DNA from 4 places in the Streptomyces sp. NPDC088810 genome. Region 1 is predicted to be linked to each of the others. Evidence: riboswitches for the same ligand, from Rfam matches in the RefSeq annotation. Region 1 holds a riboswitch; each other region holds the start of a gene.
The links. Region 1 has a riboswitch for cobalamin ahead of ACIP4Y_RS22380 (HoxN/HupN/NixA family nickel/cobalt transporter). Riboswitches for the same ligand answer to the same signal wherever they lie in the genome.
Positions count from the first base shown of each region.

Region 2: it holds a riboswitch for cobalamin, as region 1 does, so the genes downstream of both, ACIP4Y_RS06410 (cobalamin biosynthesis protein) here and ACIP4Y_RS22380 (HoxN/HupN/NixA family nickel/cobalt transporter) in region 1, are expected to answer to the same signal.
Region 3: it holds a riboswitch for cobalamin, as region 1 does, so the genes downstream of both, ACIP4Y_RS03655 (prenyltransferase/squalene oxidase repeat-containing protein) here and ACIP4Y_RS22380 (HoxN/HupN/NixA family nickel/cobalt transporter) in region 1, are expected to answer to the same signal.
Region 4: it holds a riboswitch for cobalamin, as region 1 does, so the genes downstream of both, ACIP4Y_RS29060 (ribonucleoside-diphosphate reductase subunit alpha) here and ACIP4Y_RS22380 (HoxN/HupN/NixA family nickel/cobalt transporter) in region 1, are expected to answer to the same signal.

Region 1 covers NZ_JBIVJQ010000007.1:18,114-22,316, forward strand. Annotated here, with positions in the region: gene ACIP4Y_RS22375 (glycoside hydrolase family 13 protein) at 6-1,664, opposite strand; cobalamin riboswitch at 1,834-2,018, shown strand; gene ACIP4Y_RS22380 (HoxN/HupN/NixA family nickel/cobalt transporter) at 2,045-3,124, shown strand; gene ACIP4Y_RS22385 (nucleoside hydrolase) at 3,125-4,087, opposite strand.
Region 2 covers NZ_JBIVJQ010000001.1:1,394,256-1,398,458, reverse strand. Annotated here, with positions in the region: gene ACIP4Y_RS06425 (lysozyme) at 1-174, shown strand, start outside; gene ACIP4Y_RS06420 (anion permease) at 318-1,571, shown strand; gene ACIP4Y_RS06415 (hypothetical protein) at 1,603-1,830, shown strand; cobalamin riboswitch at 1,956-2,098, shown strand; gene ACIP4Y_RS06410 (cobalamin biosynthesis protein) at 2,199-3,143, shown strand; gene ACIP4Y_RS06405 (cobyric acid synthase) at 3,140-4,203, shown strand, end outside.
Region 3 covers NZ_JBIVJQ010000001.1:804,038-808,240, forward strand. Annotated here, with positions in the region: gene ACIP4Y_RS03650 (SCO2322 family protein) at 1-355, opposite strand, end outside; gene ACIP4Y_RS03655 (prenyltransferase/squalene oxidase repeat-containing protein) at 352-1,572, opposite strand; cobalamin riboswitch at 1,690-1,819, opposite strand; gene ACIP4Y_RS03660 (hypothetical protein) at 1,899-2,954, opposite strand; gene ACIP4Y_RS03665 (helix-turn-helix transcriptional regulator) at 3,205-3,798, shown strand; gene ACIP4Y_RS03670 (hypothetical protein) at 3,791-4,203, shown strand, end outside.
Region 4 covers NZ_JBIVJQ010000010.1:257,255-261,457, forward strand. Annotated here, with positions in the region: gene ACIP4Y_RS29045 (GntR family transcriptional regulator) at 1-87, shown strand, start outside; gene ACIP4Y_RS29050 (DUF3311 domain-containing protein) at 211-474, shown strand; gene mctP (monocarboxylate uptake permease MctP) at 471-2,099, shown strand; cobalamin riboswitch at 2,328-2,462, shown strand; gene ACIP4Y_RS29060 (ribonucleoside-diphosphate reductase subunit alpha) at 2,588-4,203, shown strand, end outside.

The sequences.
Region 1 (4,203 bases):
AGGCCCTAGGCCAGCCACACGGTGGTGTCCGGCGGGAGCGTCCTGCCCGTCGGCAGAGGCGTGCTGGCCAGCAGGATCTCGCCCGGCGGCAGCGGGACCGGGTCCGTGCCCAGGTTGGTGACGTTGCGCCAGCCCTCGCTGCGGGCGAAGTCCAGCACGGCGGCGGGCGCGTCCGGCGTCCAGGCCAGCGTCTCCCCCTCCAGCAGCTTGCGGCGCAGCCGCAGCGCCGTGCGGTACAGCTCCAGCGTGGAGCCCTCGGCGCCGGCCTGCGCCTCGACGGCGTACGCCGCGAACGACGCCGGCTGCGGCAGCCAGCCGGCTCCGGGCCCGAAGCCGTACGACGGTCCGGTCGTCGTCCACGGCAGCGGCACCCGGCATCCGTCGCGGCCCTTGCGGACATGGCCGGTCTGTTCCCAGATCGGGTCCTGGAGCACCTCGGTGGGCAGGTCGGCGACCTCGGGCAGTCCCAGTTCCTCCCCCTGGTAGAGGTACGCCGAACCGGGCAGCGCCAGCATCAGCAGGGTCGCCGCCCGCGCCCGGCGCAGACCGGCCGCCGGGTCGACCGCGGGCGCGGTGCCGTGGGAGAGCAGCCAGGCGGCCGGGTCGGTGCCGGGCGGCAGCATGAGCCGGGAGGCGTGCCGTACGACGTCGTGGTTGGACAGCACCCAGGTCGCGGAGGCACCGGCGGTCCGGGCCGTGGCCAGCGAGGCGGTGATGACGTCCCGCAGCTCCTCGGCGTCCCAGCGGGCCTCCAGGTACTCGAAGTTGAACGCCTGGCCCAGCTCGTCCGGGCGGGCGTACAGGGCACGGCGGGCGCCCGGCACCCAGGCCTCGGCGACGGCCATGCGGGGCGGCCTGTAGGCGTCGAAGACCTTGCGCCAGTCGCGGTAGATCTCATGGACCTCGTCGCGGTCCCAGTACGGGTGGCTGCCCGGCGCCACCCGGGGCAGCGCCTCCTCGCCGGTCGCGCCGATGTCGCCGACGTCCCGGAGCGGCTCGGTGAGGTCCTTGGCCAGGCCGTGGGCGACGTCGACGCGGAAGCCGTCCACACCCCGGTCGGACCAGAACCGCAGGGTGGTGCGGAAGTCGGCGCGTACCTCCTCGTTGTCCCAGTTCAGGTCGGGCTGCTCCGGGGCGAAGAGGTGCAGGTACCACTCCCCGTCGGGCACCCGCCGCCAGGCGCTGCCGCCGAACACCGACTGCCAGTCGCTGGGCGGCAGCTCCCCGTGCGCCCCGCGCCCCGGCCGGAAGACGTAGCGTTCCCGGGCGGCCGAGCCGGGCCCGGCACGCAGCGCCTCCTGGAACCAGGGGTGCAGATGCGAGGTGTGGTTGGGGACGATGTCCACGACGACCTTGAGCCCGAGCCGGTGCGCCTCGGCGACCAGGGCGTCGAAGTCGTCCAGCGTGCCGAGGCGCTCGTCGACCCCGCGCGGGTCGATGACGTCGTAGCCGCCGTCGGCGAGTTCGGAGGGGTAGAAGGGGCTCAGCCACAGGGCGTCCACACCGAGCGCGGCCACGTGGTCCATCCGCTCGGCGATGCCCCGCAGGTCACCGAGGCCGTCACCGTCGGCGTCGGCGAAACTGCGCGGATAGACCTGGTAGATGACGGCCTGCCGCCACCAGTCGGGGTTCCTGGACGAGAGATCCGGCGAGAGGTCTGCCATACGGGCTCCCATGGGGGACGGACGACGGTACGGAATCTGTATCTGTCCACATTGCCCGGAAAGGGAACGCACGGTACGGCGCCACGCGCCGGGCGGCGAAGGGCGCACCTCGTTTGTGATCTTGCCTACCTGCGCCGGTACGCGGCTATGCAGGAAACCGCGTGCCCCCCTACGGTGGGCGGGCCGTGGTGTTCGGGAAGTCGATGGAAGGTCGACGCGGCCCTCGCCACTGTGATCGGGGAGTTCCCGTTCCGTCCGGCTCGCGCCGGGCCACTGGTCGTACGACCGGGAAGGCAGGGACGGCGGACGTTCGACCCGTCAGCCAGGAGACCGGCCACGGCAGTCACGAAGTGATCCACGAGGTGTTGGAGCGTGAACCGATGGCCGATGCTGCGTCTTTCCGCTGGCGACGTGAGGACACCGTCAAGACGGTGGGACTGCTGGCGGTGATCGTCGCCCTGCACGTCGTCGCCTTCGGGATCCTCTTTCTTCTCGTCGCCCCCGAGCGCTACAAGGTGGGCAGCGAGGTCTTCGGTGTCGGGCTCGGCGTCACCGCCTACACCCTCGGCATGCGGCACGCCTTCGACGCCGATCACATCGCGGCGATCGACAACACCACCCGCAAGCTGATGGCCGACGGCAAGCGGCCGGTGTCGGTGGGGTTCTGGTTCGCGCTGGGGCACTCCAGTGTCGTCGTGCTGCTGGCGCTGCTCATCGCGGGCGGCACCTCGCTGGCCGGACGGGTGATGAACGAGGGGTCCACCACCCACCAGGTGCTGGGCTTCCTCGGTACGACGGTCTCCGGGACGTTCCTGTACCTCATCGCCGCCCTGAACCTGGTGGCGCTGGTCGGCATCCTCAGGGTGTTCCGGGCGATGCGCGCGGGGGCGTACGACGAGAAGGAGCTGGAGCAGCACCTGGACTCGCGGGGGTTCATGAACCGCATGCTCGGCCGGCTCACGAAGTCCGTCTCGCGGCCCGGGCAGATGTACCCGCTGGGCTTCCTCTTCGGCCTCGGCTTCGACACCGCCACCGAGGTCACGCTGATGGTGATGGCGGGCTCCGGCGCGGCGGCCGGGCTGCCCTGGTACGCGATCCTCTGCCTGCCCCTGCTCTTCGCCGCCGGGATGAGCCTGTTCGACACGCTCGACGGCACGTTCATGAACTTCGCCTACCAGTGGGCGTTCTCCAACCCGGTCCGCAAGGTCTTCTACAACCTCGCCATCACCGGCCTGTCCATCGCCGTCGCCTTCTTCATCGGCACCATCGAGCTGGTCGGCGTCCTGCACGAGAAGTTCGGCCTGCACGACGACGTCACCGGCTGGATCGCCGGCCTCGACCTGGACAACGTCGGCTACCTCATCGTCGGCCTGTTCGTGCTGGTGTGGGCGGCGGCACTGGCGTACTGGAAGGTCGCCCGGGTGGAGGAACGCTGGACGGCCTCCGCCGCCGCCGAGTAGCTAGCGGCGGACCGTCTCCAGGTACAGCTTCACGTAACGCTCCACGTCCACCTCCAGGGCCACGTCGATCAGGGCCCGTTCACGGCCGCCCTCGTGGATCTCGGACTCGCCCAGGCGGGGGCGGCGGTCGACGACGGTCTGGCCGCGGGTCGGGCCGGGGGTGAGGGAGACCTCGACCGGGAGGAGGCGGGTGGTGATGCCCACCGGGTCGGCGACCGCGCACACCGCGCCGGCGTCGCCGAGGCCGCCCGCCTCCTCGGCCTCCGGCGGCTCGCCCTGGTGGGCCGGCCGGTGGGCGAGCAGCTCGCCGGCCAGGCGGGTGCCGGGCTCGGCGCTGGTGCGCAGCCGGTGCACCTCGGCGCTGTCCACGACGACCTGCTGGAACACGTCCAGGCCGTACATGGTGATCGGCACCCCGGCGGTGAGCAGGATCGCCGCGGCCTCCGGGTCGTGCCAGACGTTGAACTCCGCGACCGGGGTGGCGTTCCCGGTGGCCACCGCGCCGCCCATGAACACGATCCGCTCGATGTTCCGGGTCACCTCCGGGTGGGTGCGCAGCAGCAGGGCGATGTTCGTCAGCGGCGCGGTCGGGATGAGGGTGACCGGGCGCGGGGAGGCGAGGATCTCGCGGTGCAGCAGGGTGACGGCGTCGACGGCCACCGGGGTCCGGGCGGGCGCGGGCAGGCCCAGGTCGCCCATGCCGTCGGCGCCGTGCACGGGGGCGGAGCGGGCGGGCTCCAGCAGGGGGCGCTCGGCGCCGCGCGCCACCGGGATGTCGGGGGCGCCCGCCTGCTCCAGCACGGTGAGGGTGTTGCGGACCACCCCGTCCACGTCCGTGTTCCCGGCCACGCAGGTCACCGCCCTGAGGTCGAGTCCCGGGTGGCGTACGGCGAACAGCAGGGCCAGGGCGTCGTCGACCCCGGTGTCGCAGTCGATGATCACGGGAATGGGCTGACCGGTCACGGCGGACTCCTTCCGTCGTGCCGACGATAGATCAGGCCGGGCCGTCGCGACCGTTCCCGGCCATCGATTGCCAGGCCCGGGCGCAGATCTTCCCGAGCGCGCACCACTTCCCGAAC
Region 2 (4,203 bases), on a different contig from region 1:
TCCTCGAACCCCCTGTGGATCGCCCGGCACGGCACCTCGCGGCCGGGAACGCTGCCGGGCGGCTGGCACTACTGGACGTTCTGGCAGTACGCCACCACGGGCCGGCTGCCGGGTGACCAGAATCTCTTCAACGGCTCCCTGAGCCGGCTGCAGATCCTGGCGCGGGGCCGGTAGCCAAGCGGCGCCTGGGGCGAGGGACACAAGCGGAATCTCTCGCGCGCGTTACTGACACCCTCGCGCCCGCCTCAGTTCATCTTCCGTTCACCCAGGTTGCCTACGTTCGACCAGCCAATGACCTCGAACGATTGCCTGGGTAAATGGAAAGCTTCTCGCTGATCCTCGCGATAGTGGTCGTCACCGCTCTCGCGTTCGATTTCACGAACGGTTTCCACGACACCGCGAACGCGATGGCCACCACCATCTCCACAGGCGCCCTGAAGCCGAAGATCGCGGTGACCATGTCCGCCGTCCTCAATCTTGTGGGCGCCTTCCTCTCCGTGGAGGTCGCGAACACGATCTCCAAGGGTCTCGTCGACGAGACCGGCATCCGTCCCGAGGTCATCTTCGCCGCCCTGGTCGGCGCGATCCTCTGGAACCTGCTGACCTGGCTGGTGGGCCTGCCCTCCAGCTCCTCGCACGCCCTGATGGGCGGCCTGGTCGGCGCCACCGTCGCCTCCGCCGGCTTCGGCGCCGTCCACGGTGACGTCCTGGTCACCAAGGTGCTGCTGCCGGCCGTCGCCGCGCCGATCGTCGCGGGCCTGGCCTCGCTGCTGGCCACCCGGTTCTCCTACGGCATCGGCGGGACCGCGGACGGCGAGGCCACCCGCAAGGGCTACCGCGCCGGCCAGATCGCCTCCGCCGGCCTGGTCTCCCTGGCCCACGGCACCAACGACGCCCAGAAGACGATGGGCATCATCACCCTCGCCCTCGTGGCCGGCGGCTCGCTCGCCCCCGGCTCGAACCCTCCCACCTGGGTGATCCTCTCCGCCGGCCTGGCCATCGCGCTCGGCACCTACATCGGCGGCTGGCGCATCATCCGCACCATGGGCAAGGGCCTGACCGACCTGGAGCCGCGCCAGGGCTTCGCCGCGCAGACCAGCGCCGCGACCGCCATCCTGGCCTCCTCGCACCTCGGCTTCTCCCTCTCCACCACGCACGTCGTCTCCGGCTCGGTGATGGGCGCGGGCCTGGGCCGCAAGGGCGGTGTGGTCCGCTGGTCCACCGCGACCCGCATGTTCGTCGCCTGGGCGCTGACCCTGCCGGCCGCCGCGCTGGTCGGCGCCGGTGCCGAGTTCGTCACCGGCCTGGGTGACTGGGGCACCGCCGTCGTCGCCGTCTTCCTCGTCGCCGCGAGCGCCGCGATCTGGAAGATCTCCCGCCGCGAGGTCGTCGACCACACCAACGTGGTCGAGGAGACCGACGAGCCGGCCGGCGTGGTCACCACCGCCATCGCCGCCGTGATCCCGCCGCCCACCGGCACGGTCGCCGCCGATCTGGACCTCGCGTTCCCGCAGCAGACCACCGCCCCCGCCGAACCGGCCACGGCCAGCCCGCCGGCCGCCGCGGTCTGACCCCGAGCACCCGGTTACCGAAGGAAGCACTATGAAGATCGACTGGGCAGCCCTGGGCTCCGTGTTCGGCGTCAGCCTCGTGGTCACGGTGGGCCTGGTGGCCCTGTTCACCCTCGGCATCGCGGGCCTGAACCGCCGCGAGAAGGCCGTGGCGCAGGGCGGCTCCGCCGGCCTCGCCGTCACCGGCGCCTACCTCTGCTTCGCGGCGTGCGCGGCGGCGGTGGCGTACGGCATCAACCTGATCGTGGCCAAGGCCTGACCGATCCACCCAAAGGCTCCCCTCCCCGCGGAGGGGAGCCTTTGCCGTAGCCCCGAACGGCCCGCACGCCCCGCGGTGTGGGGATCGGCACACTCTCCCCTCCCAGGTCAAAGGCAAGTTGACGGCCGTTCCGGGGGCGTGGTGGACTGCCCGGGCCATGTACGGCGGCAGGAGAGGAAGCCGGTGCGAATCCGGCGCGGTCCCGCCACTGTCACCGGGGAATGAACCCCGGGAGCCAGGAACTCTCACCGCCGATTCACGTCGAACCAGGGCGCGGACACCCTGAGTGAGGACACATATCGCCATGCTCGGCTGCCCATCGAGGACCCGTACCAGGCCCGTTCCCGTCCCCACGGCCGGTTGAGCCGATGGGTGCCGATCGCACATACGCGTACGGCGCCGCCGCCGGCGTCCTGGGGGACCTGCTTCTCGGCGATCCGCGCCGCGGGCATCCCGTCGCCGCGTTCGGCCGGGCGGCGGGCGCCGTGGAAGGCGCGTTGTGGCACGACCACCGCGGCTGGGGCGCCCTGCACACCGCCGTGTGCGCCGGCGGCGCCGTCGCGCTCGGGGCGCTGGCCGCGCGTGCCGTACGCCCCTCCCGTACCGCCTCCGTCGCGCTGACCGCCGCCGCCACCTGGGCCGTCGTGGGCGGCACCTCGCTCGCCCGGGAGGCCCGCACGATCGGGCGCGCGCTGGAGTCCGGGGACGTCGAGGCGGCCCGGGCGCGGCTGCCCCACCTGTGCGGCCGGGACCCGCAGGCGCTGGACGCCGACGGCATCGCCCGGGCCGTGGTCGAGTCGGTCGCGGAGAACACCTCCGACGCGGTGGTGGGCGCCCTCGTGTGGGGCGCGGCGGCCGGGGTTCCGGGGCTCCTCGGCTTCCGGGCGGTCAACACCCTGGACGCGATGGTGGGTCACAGGTCGCCCCGCTTCCGGCGCTTCGGCTGGGCCGCCGCCCGCCTCGACGACGTCGCCGGCTGGCCGGGGGCCCGGCTGACCGCCGTACTCGCCGCCGCGGCCGGACCGGATCCGCGGGGCGCCCTGCGCGCCTGGAAGGCCGACGCGCGCCGGCACCCGAGCCCCAACGCCGGGCCCGTGGAGGCCTCCTTCGCGGGTGCCCTCGGCGTCCGCCTGGGCGGGACGCTCTCCTACGGCGGCCGGGTCGAGCACCGCCCGGTGCTCAACGGCGCCACCGGACGGCCGGTCCGGGTCACCGACATCGACCGGGCCGTACGGCTCTCCCGCCGCGTCGGCCTGCTCGCCCTCGGCAGCACGCTCGCCGTGCGCCGACTGCTGAAAGGACGCGGGAAGTGAACGGTGGTCTCCTCGTCGCCGGCACAACCTCCGACGCCGGCAAGAGCGTCGTGACGGCCGGTATCTGCCGCTGGCTGGTCCGCCAGGGCGTGAAGGTCGCGCCGTTCAAGGCCCAGAACATGTCCCTCAATTCGTTCGTGACGCGCGAGGGCGCCGAGATCGGCCGGGCGCAGGCGATGCAGGCCCAGGCCTGCCGGATCGAGCCGACCGCGCTGATGAACCCGGTGCTGCTCAAGCCCGGCGGCGAGCAGAGCAGCCAGGTGGTGCTGCTCGGCAAGCCGGTGGGCGAGCTGAGCGCGCGCGGGTACCACGGCGGGCGCCAGCAGCGGCTGCTGGGCACGGTGCTGGACTGCCTGGCCGAGTTGCGGGGCACGTATGACGCGGTGATCTGTGAGGGGGCGGGCAGCCCGGCCGAGATCAACCTGCGGCGGACCGACATCGTCAACATGGGGATCGCGCGCAACGCGCGGCTGCCCGTGCTCGTCGTGGGCGACATCGACCGCGGGGGTGTCTTCGCGTCCTTCTTCGGCACGGTCGCCCTGCTCTCGCCGGAGGACCAGGAGCTGATCGCCGGGTTCCTGGTGAACAAGTTCCGCGGCGACGTCTCCCTGCTGGAGCCCGGCCTGGACATGCTCCGGGATCTCACCGGACGGCGGACGTACGGTGTGCTGCCCTTCCGGCACGGGCTCGGCATCGATGAGGAGGACGGGCTGCGGGTGTCGCTGCGGGGCACCGTACGGGAGTCCACGGTCACGCCCCCGGTCGGCGAGGACGTGCTGCGGGTCGCCGTGTGCGCGATCCCGCTGATGTCCAACTTCACCGACGTGGACGCGCTGGCCGCCGAACCGGGTGTCGTGGTGCGGTTCGTGGACCGGCCGGAGGAGCTGGCGGACGCCGACCTCGTGGTGGTCCCGGGCACGCGCGGGACCGTACGGGCGCTCCAGTGGCTGCGGGAGCGGGGGCTGGCCGACGCCCTCGTCCGGCGGGCCGCGGAAGGGCGCCCGGTCCTCGGCATCTGCGGCGGCTTCCAGATCCTCGGCGAGCACATCGAGGACGAGGT
Region 3 (4,203 bases), on a different contig from region 1:
GCGTCTCACCGGACGGCGCGTCCGCGCGGGTGCCGAAGTCGAGGACGAGGGCGACACGCTTCGTACCGGAAGCGGCGGGCGTACCGGCGCAGATGGAGGTGAAGTCCGCCGTACCGCGCGGCCGGCTCGCGTCCGCCGAGTCCGCGCTCACCGCGAACCGGAAGCCCTGCACCGCGCCGTCGTCGGGGCGGACGGTCGCCGGCCCCTGGGTGGCGTACGTCCAGTGCCCGCCGGCGCGCTCCCAGAAGGACCAGTAGCGGTAGCCGGCGGCCCCGGCCGGCCCGGCGGAGGCGAGGAGTAGCAGCGCGGCGAGCCCGGCGGCGAGCACCGGCACGGCACGGCGGACGACGGTCACGGCCGGCGCTTCTTCCGGCCGCTCAGCAGGAAGCCGATACCGATGCCGGCGACGAGCCCGACGCCGACGATCCACCAGACACCGGTGTTCGAGTCGTCGGACTTCTCCGTGCTCTCCGAGTGCCCCGTGGCGGAGTCCATGTACGGGGCCGGGCCGAGCGCGTTGAGGGAGCTGACCAGGCTGGTGCCGTTGAAGTCGCCCGGCTGCTCGCCGATCGCGTGGGCGGCGAGGATGAGCTGGGCGTACGCGGCCGGGCCGCTCTGCACCGCCCACGGGCCGGCGTTCTTCTCCAGCCAGGCGTACGCCTTCTTCGCCGGCTCGGTCCGGCCGTCCGCGGCGAGCGCGACGACGGCGTCCGCGGTGTTGCCGTAGTCCGGCTGGTCCTTGGCGCCGGGCAGGGTCGACCGGAGGTGCCCGGTCTTCGCGAGGGTCGTCGCCAGGTACGCGCCGGCGTTGTCGGCGACCTGCTCGCGGGTGGGGTGGTCGGCCTCCGCGCAGGCGTCCTGCGCCGGGGACTTGCCGGCCTCCGCCGCGAACCCCTTGCCGAGCGCGCCCAGCACGCCGGCCGCCGTCGCGTCCGCGTTGGCGAGCAGCTTGCCCTTCTTGTCCGGCTGGTAGGCGAGGGCGCCGCCGCCGTCCTGGTCGCAGGGGATGGACCAGGCGGGCAGCGCGTCGTACGGCGACTTGCCGGACGTGTGGACGCTCGCCGGGTCGGTGCCGGCCGCGGTGAGCGCGCCGATGACGACGGAGGTGGAGTTGGCGTCGCTGGAGCCGCCCGGGTAGTAACCCCAGCCGCCGTCCTTGTTCTGCACGGACTTCAGCCAGTTCACGGCCTTGCCGACGGCACCGCCGTGTCCGCCGGTCGCGGCCAGGGCCTGGACGGCGGCGGCCGTGCTGTTGGTGTCGGACTTGGTCTTGCCGTCGCAGGGCTTGGCGGTGTCGGCGCGGAAGGCGGCGAAGGAGCCGTTCGCGCACTGCTGCCCGCCGAGCCAGTCCACGGCCGCGGGGGCGGGCCGGTAGCCGAGGGTGCGCTGGGCGAGCAGCGTGAGCGACTGCCGCCACACGCCGTCGTACGTCGGGTCGCTCTTGCCGTACAGGCCGTGCGGGACCGTCGCCTTCGGCGGCGCGGACGGGGACGGGTCGGCGGCCGTGGCGGGCGCGGCGGCGGCCAGCACGCCTACGGCGGCGAGAGCCGCGGCACTGCGGCGGACGTTCATGGTCGGCGACTGCCTCTCCTGTGGGGAGCCGGGCAGCGCACGGGAGACACCCCGGGCGGCTCGGCTCCGTAGACCTCGACGGTGCCGTGCGCGGCGGACCGCCGGCGCACGCGAGCCGGTCAACGTCCCGCCCGGGGCAGTCCGGCTCACCGCCCCTTCCGGCGGCACACGGTTGCGGGTCAGCGCCGGAATTACACCGGCTTCCCCCCGTACGGGTGTGATGACGACCCCGCCACTTTACCGGCCGCCCCGCGGAGGCCGAGGGGTGGCTGTGGGCACAGGGGGGCGGTGATTGGGGTCACGGGCCGGGGGGCGGTGGACGGGGCCTAGGCCGCGTACACGTCGGTCGTCGGCAGGACCGTTGCCGTCAGGTGGCGGGCCAGGCGGCGCAGGGCCGTTTCGCAGTCCGTGGGGTTGTCGGCCGTGACCACCCAGTGGGCCAGGCGGTCGCCGGTGTTCGCGTGCGGGGCCGCCGTCACCGGGGCGCCTGGGCGGTGGGTGAGGAGCATGCGGTCGGCGGCCGGGTCGTGGTCGGCGGCGGGGTCCAGGCGGAGGTGGGTCAGGCGGCCGGTCACGGTCGGGTAGGCGAACTGGACGGCGGCGGCACGCTGGCGGGTGGGGGTCAGTTCGGGGTGCCGGCCGGTGGCGAGGGCGGCCGCGGCGGCGGCCAGGTCGACACCGGTGGCGCGTTCCACGAGCAGCGGGATCAGGTCGCCGGGGAGGTGCGGGGCGACGTCGAGGACGCGGGGGCCGCGGGCCGTCAGCCGGAGGGTGACGTGCGCGACCGTGTGGGCCAGGCCCAGGGCGCGGACGGTCCGCTCGACGCACTGGCGCAGGAAACGGTTGTGCAGGAGGCCGTCGTGGGCGTGGACGCAGTGCCGCAGCGCGACACGGGCGGGCGGCGGGCCCGGGGTCGTACGGGTGAGGGCGACGATGCGGACCTCGTCGTCCAGGACCACCGTCTCGGCGGACACCAGCGGGTCGGGCGTCTGCTCCGGGTCACCGGGGCCGGCCGTCGGCAGCCGGTGCCGCAGGAGCAGGGCCTGTAACGCCACCGGGTCGGCGCAGGCCGCGGCCGTCTCGTACGGCAGGCCCGGTAAGCCCAGCCGGCCGGTGATCCGCGCGGCGGCGGCCAGGTGCTCGGTGGACCAGGTCAGGACGCCGGCGACCGGATGCCCGGCCGTGTGGGCCAGGACCGCCTCCGCCGCCTGGGTCTCCCGGGCCGGGTCGGCCGCGAGGTGCGCCGAGAGGTACGGGCGCGCCCAGGCGGGCGGGTCCGGGTCGACCAGGACGACCGGGCGGAGCGCGGCGATCCGGGCCAGCGGGAACTCGTCGCACGTCTCCCGGCGGCCGGCCCCGAGGAGCACGACGGGCTGCGCCATGGTGCCTGGACCTTCCTCGAGGAGAGGGCGGACAAGAAACACCCCGGGTGCCGCTCCCCCATAGGCGGCACCCGGGGCGGGTCGGATCTTGCTCTCCGTGCAGTGATCCTCACCCACGGCGCCCCTAACTGTCAACGATAGCTGCGTTATTAGGCAGGGAGCGTTGTCACGTCTGGTCGCCGAACGGGCGAACGGGTAGCCTCGCGTCAGCCCAGCCACCGAACGGATGACACGCCCAGGGGGGACCTCGGTGAGTGACGCCTACGCCTCGCTGGCCGATGTCCTGGACCGGCTCGGCGAGTTGACCGGCCGCCCCGGACGACTGCCGGAGGCCCTCGACGTGGCCGGCCTCTCCTACCGCACCGGCATCCCCGTGGGCGTCGTCGTCGAACTGCTCTCCGGCGGCCGGGCCCCCGAGGCCTGCCTGGCCCAACGCGTGCGCCAGCGGCTGGACTTCATCCGTGAGAGCCGGCGCCGCCCGGACGGCAAGCGGTACTCGCTGGACGAGCTGGCCCGGATCGCCGGAACCAGCCGGCAGTGGCTGAGCGAGTGGCGCAAGAGCGGGATGCCGAGCCTGGAACACGCCGACCGGCTGCGCCGCTTCTTCGGCCTGCCCGCGGGCTTCTTCACGGCGGACGAGCCGGAGGCGCTGCACGAGGCGCTGCAACCGGTGCTGCAGGCCCTGGAGGCCGAGGCGGACCCGCTGTTGCGGCTGCGCGAGAGCGGGCTGGTACGACTGGCCGCCCGGGCCCCGCAGATGAACGCCCGGCAGCTCGCCACCCTCGCCGACCTGGCCGAGATGATCATTGCCTCCGAGCGGGCGGAGGGCACCGGGCGTGCCTGAACCGACCGCCGGGGCCCCGAAGCCGGCCAGGCGTCCTCGGCCGGCGGCCCCCTCCAAGCACCCGAGGTCCCCGAGGCGCTTCCTCGACCGGCTCGTACGCGACACCGTCCGCGGCCTCACCCCGCCGACCGGGCCGGAGGCCTTCCTGCACGCGCTGTGCGCCACGCTCAGTCCCCAGCTGGACCGCCCGGTCCGGCTCAAGTTCGTCGCCTTCCCGCCGGGCCTCGACGTCTCCGGGATCACCCTGGCACGGGACGAGGACTACATCGTCGTGGTCGAGGAACGCGCCCCGGACCCGCACAAGTTCGTCATCGCCGGGCACGAGATCGGCCACATCCACTACGGCACGCTGGACGTGCACTACCCGGCCGGACTGCCCGCCGCCGCCCGCCGGCTGCTGTCCCG
Region 4 (4,203 bases), on a different contig from region 1:
GAGGGCCAGCCGGTGGAGTGGGTGCGCTCGGTGTACCGCGGTGACCGGTACAAGTTCGTGGCCCGGCTGAAGCGGCCCGCGGAGTAACCGCCGGGCACGTTCGCCGAATCGAGATACCGATATGCGGACGAGGTCTTCCACTCCCACGACGGCGTCACCTAGATTGCCTGCGCATTACACAGGTGATCAGCGAGGGGACGGAGCCGTGGCATGTCCGAAACGCCTGAAGTGAGACCGCCGGTGGTGACACCGGGCCGGGTGATCATCGCCCTGTGTCTCGTCGCGCCCTTCGTGGCGATGCTCTGGGTCGGCTCGTACGCCAAGACGGATCCCGCGTTCATCGGGATCCCGTTCTTCTACTGGTACCAGATGCTCTGGGTGCTGATCTCCACCGCGCTCACCATGCTGGCGTACAAGCTCTGGCAGCGTGACCAGCGCTCCCGCCAGGGCGCGCAGGGGGGTGCGGCGAAGTGAAGGACGGCGTCAACGGCGTCGCGCTCGGCGTCTTCATCTTCTTCTTCCTGGCCGTCACGGTCATGGGCTTCCTGGCCGCGCGCTGGCGCAGGGCCGAGAACGAGCAGTCCCTGGACGAATGGGGTCTGGGCGGCCGGTCCTTCGGCACCTGGATCACCTGGTTCCTGCTCGGCGGTGACCTGTACACGGCGTACACCTTCGTCGCGGTACCGGCGGCGATCTACGCGGCGGGCGCGTCCGGCTTCTTCGCGGTGCCGTACACGATCCTGGTGTACCCGCTGATCTTCACCTTCCTGCCGCGCCTGTGGTCGGTCTCGCACCGGCACGGGTACGTCACCACCTCCGACTTCGTGCGCGGCCGGTTCGGCTCGAAGGGCCTGTCGCTGGCGGTGGCGGTGACCGGCATCCTGGCGACCATGCCGTACATCGCGCTCCAGCTGGTCGGCATCCAGGCGGTGCTGGACGTGATGGGCGTCGGCGGCGGCGAGAACACCAACTGGTTCGTGAAGGACCTGCCGCTGCTGATCGCCTTCGGTGTGCTGGCGGCCTACACGTACTCCTCCGGCCTGCGCGCCCCCGCGCTGATCGCGTTCGTCAAGGACACGCTGATCTACATCGTCATCGGTGTGGCGATCATCTACATCCCGATCAAGCTGGGCGGGTTCGACGACATCTTCGCCAAGGCGGGCCACGCGTTCAGCCAGGTGAATCCGGCCACGAACAAGCCGCGCGGCGCGCTGGCGCCGGCGGACGCGAACCAGTGGACGTACGCCACGCTGGCCCTCGGCTCCGCGCTGGCGCTGTTCATGTACCCGCACTCGATCACCGCGACCCTGTCGTCCAGGAGCCGTGAGGTGATCCGCCGCAACACCACGATCCTGCCGCTGTACTCCCTCATGCTGGGTCTGCTGGCCCTGCTGGGCTTCATGGCGATCGCGGCCGGAGTGAAGGTCACCAACGGCCAGCTGGCCATCCCGCAGCTGTTCGAGGACATGTTCCCGGACTGGTTCGCGGGCGTGGCCTTCGCGGCGATCGGCATCGGCGCCCTGGTCCCGGCGGCAATCATGTCCATCGCGGCGGCCAACCTCTTCACCCGCAACATCTACAAGGACTTCATCAAGCCCGACGCCACGGCCGCGCAGGAGACCAAGGTCTCCAAGCTGGTCTCGCTGCTGGTGAAGGTCGGCGCCCTGGTCTTCGTCCTCACCATGGACAAGACCGTCGCGATCAACTTCCAGCTGCTGGGCGGCATCTGGATCCTGCAGACCTTCCCGGCCCTGGTCGGCGGCCTGTTCACCCGCTGGTTCCACCGCTGGGCACTGCTCACCGGCTGGGCGGTCGGCATGATCTACGGCACGGCCGCCGCGTACGGCATCGCCTCGCCGACCCAGAAGCACTTCGGCGGCAACGCCAAGGAGATCCCGGGCATCGGCGAGATCGGCTACATCGGCCTGACGGCGTTCGTCCTGAACGTTGCGGTGACCGTGGTCCTGACCGTCGTCCTGCGGGCCGTGAAGGCCCCCGACGGCGTCGACGAGACCAGGCCGGAGGACTACACGGCCGACGCCGGCGACCCGGGCGTCCAGGTGGAGCTGCCCCCCGCGACCGCAGGCGCCAGCCACTAGGCAGCCGCCGCTCGACGGGCCGTCGGAGGCACCTCCGGCGGCCCGTCGTCGTACCGGCGGGCCGCTCCCGACGCGTACGACGACCGGGCGCGATCACAGCCGGGGCCCATGACACCGTCGTCGCCTCCGGTGGCCCCCGGCCGGCCCTGCGGCCGGGACAGGCCGACGTACGAGTTGCCTCTCCGACACCGGACCGGCACAACATCTGGGGGTGCCACGGGAACCCGGCACTAGATGTATGCTCGTGATCGCTGTCGCCGCAGGGGAATCCGGTGTGAGTCCGGAACTGTCCCGCAACGGTGTACCTGCGTGCATCCGCACGCCTGTTGAGTCCGAGGACCTGTCGGCAGCACACCCGGACGTCCGGTCCGGGTGGGTTCTGAACGTCCGGGCCTCGTGGAGTGGGCCGGTGGACGCGACGCCGTGCGCGCTCGTGGCTGCCCCCTGCCCTCCGCCAGGCCCCCGTGCCGAGCGAGGGAGAGCCCCACGTGACCATCGCGCCAGCCGACCCGGCTTCAGTCAGCGAGCTGGAGACCGACGGTCCCGGTACCGCACTGCTGCGGACCCTGACCGAGCTGACCGCCGACCTGCCCGACGCGGACCCGGGCCGGATCGCCGCCGCCGCGTTGCGCGGCCGGTCCGCGCGGGCCGACGAGGCGGAGCTGCGTGAGCTGGCCACGGAGGCGGCCGCCGGCCTGATCTCCGAGGACCCCGCCTACTCGAAGCTGGCCGCCCGGCTGCTGACCCTCACCATCCGGGACGAGGCCGCCTCGCAGGGCGTGACGTCCTTCACCGAGTCCGTCGTGGTCGGGCACCGCGAGGGCCTCATCGCCGACCGCACCGCCGAGTTCGTGCGCCTGCACGCCGAGCGGCTCGACGCGCTGGTCGACGCCTCCGCCGACGACCGGTTCGGCTACTTCGGCCTGCGCACCCTCTACTCCCGTTACCTGCTGCGCCACCCGATCACCCGCAAGGTGATCGAGACGCCCCAGCACTTCATGCTGCGCGTGGCGAGCGGTCTGGCGGAGGACGACACGACCCGCTCGGTGGACGAAGTCGCGTCCCTGTACGGCCTGATGAGCCGCCTGGACTACCTGCCGTCCTCCCCCACCCTGTTCAACTCCGGCACCCGGCACCCCCAGATGTCGTCCTGCTACCTGCTGGACTCGCCGCTGGACGAGCTGGACTCCATCTACGACCGCTACCACCAGGTCGCCCGGCTCTCCAAGCACGCCGGCGGCATCGGCCTGTCGTACTCCCGCATCCGCTCGCGGGGTTCGCTGATCCGGGGGACGAACGGGCACTCCAACGGCATCGTGCCGTTCCTGAAGACCCTGGACGCCTCCGTGGCCGCGGTGAACCAGGGCGGCCGGCGCAAGGGCGCGGCCGCGGTCTACCTGGAGACCTGGCACTCCGACATCGAGGAGTTCCTGGAGCTGCGGGACAACACCGGCGAGGACGCCCGCCGCACCCACAACCTCAACCTCGCGCACTGGATCCCGGACGAGTTCATGCGCCGGGTCAACGCCGACGAGCAGTGGTCGCTGTTCTCCCCCGCCGACGTCCCCGAACTGGTCGACCTGTGGGGCGAGGAGTTCGACGCCGCCTACCGCAAGGCCGAAGCCGCCGGACTGGCCAAGAAGACGCTCCCCGCGCGGGAGTTGTACGGCCGGATGATGCGCACCCTGGCGCAGACCGGCAACGGCTGGATGACCTTCAAGGACGCCGCCAACCGCACCGCGAACCAGACCGCCCTGCCCGGCAACGTCATCCACTCCTCCAACCTCTGCACCGAGATCCTGGAGGTCACAAGCGACGGCGAGACCGCCGTCTGCAACCTCGGCTCCATCAACCTCGGCGCCTTCGTGCAGGGCGAGGACATCGACTGGGAGCGCCTGGACGAGACCGTCCGCACCGCCGTGACCTTCCTCGACCGCGTGGTGGACATCAACTTCTACCCGACCGAGCAGGCGGGCCGCTCCAACGCCAAGTGGCGCCCGGTCGGCCTCGGCGCGATGGGCCTGCAGGACGTCTTCTTCAAGCTGCGCCTGCCCTTCGACTCCCCCCAGGCCAAGGCCCTCTCCACGCGGATCGCCGAGCGGAT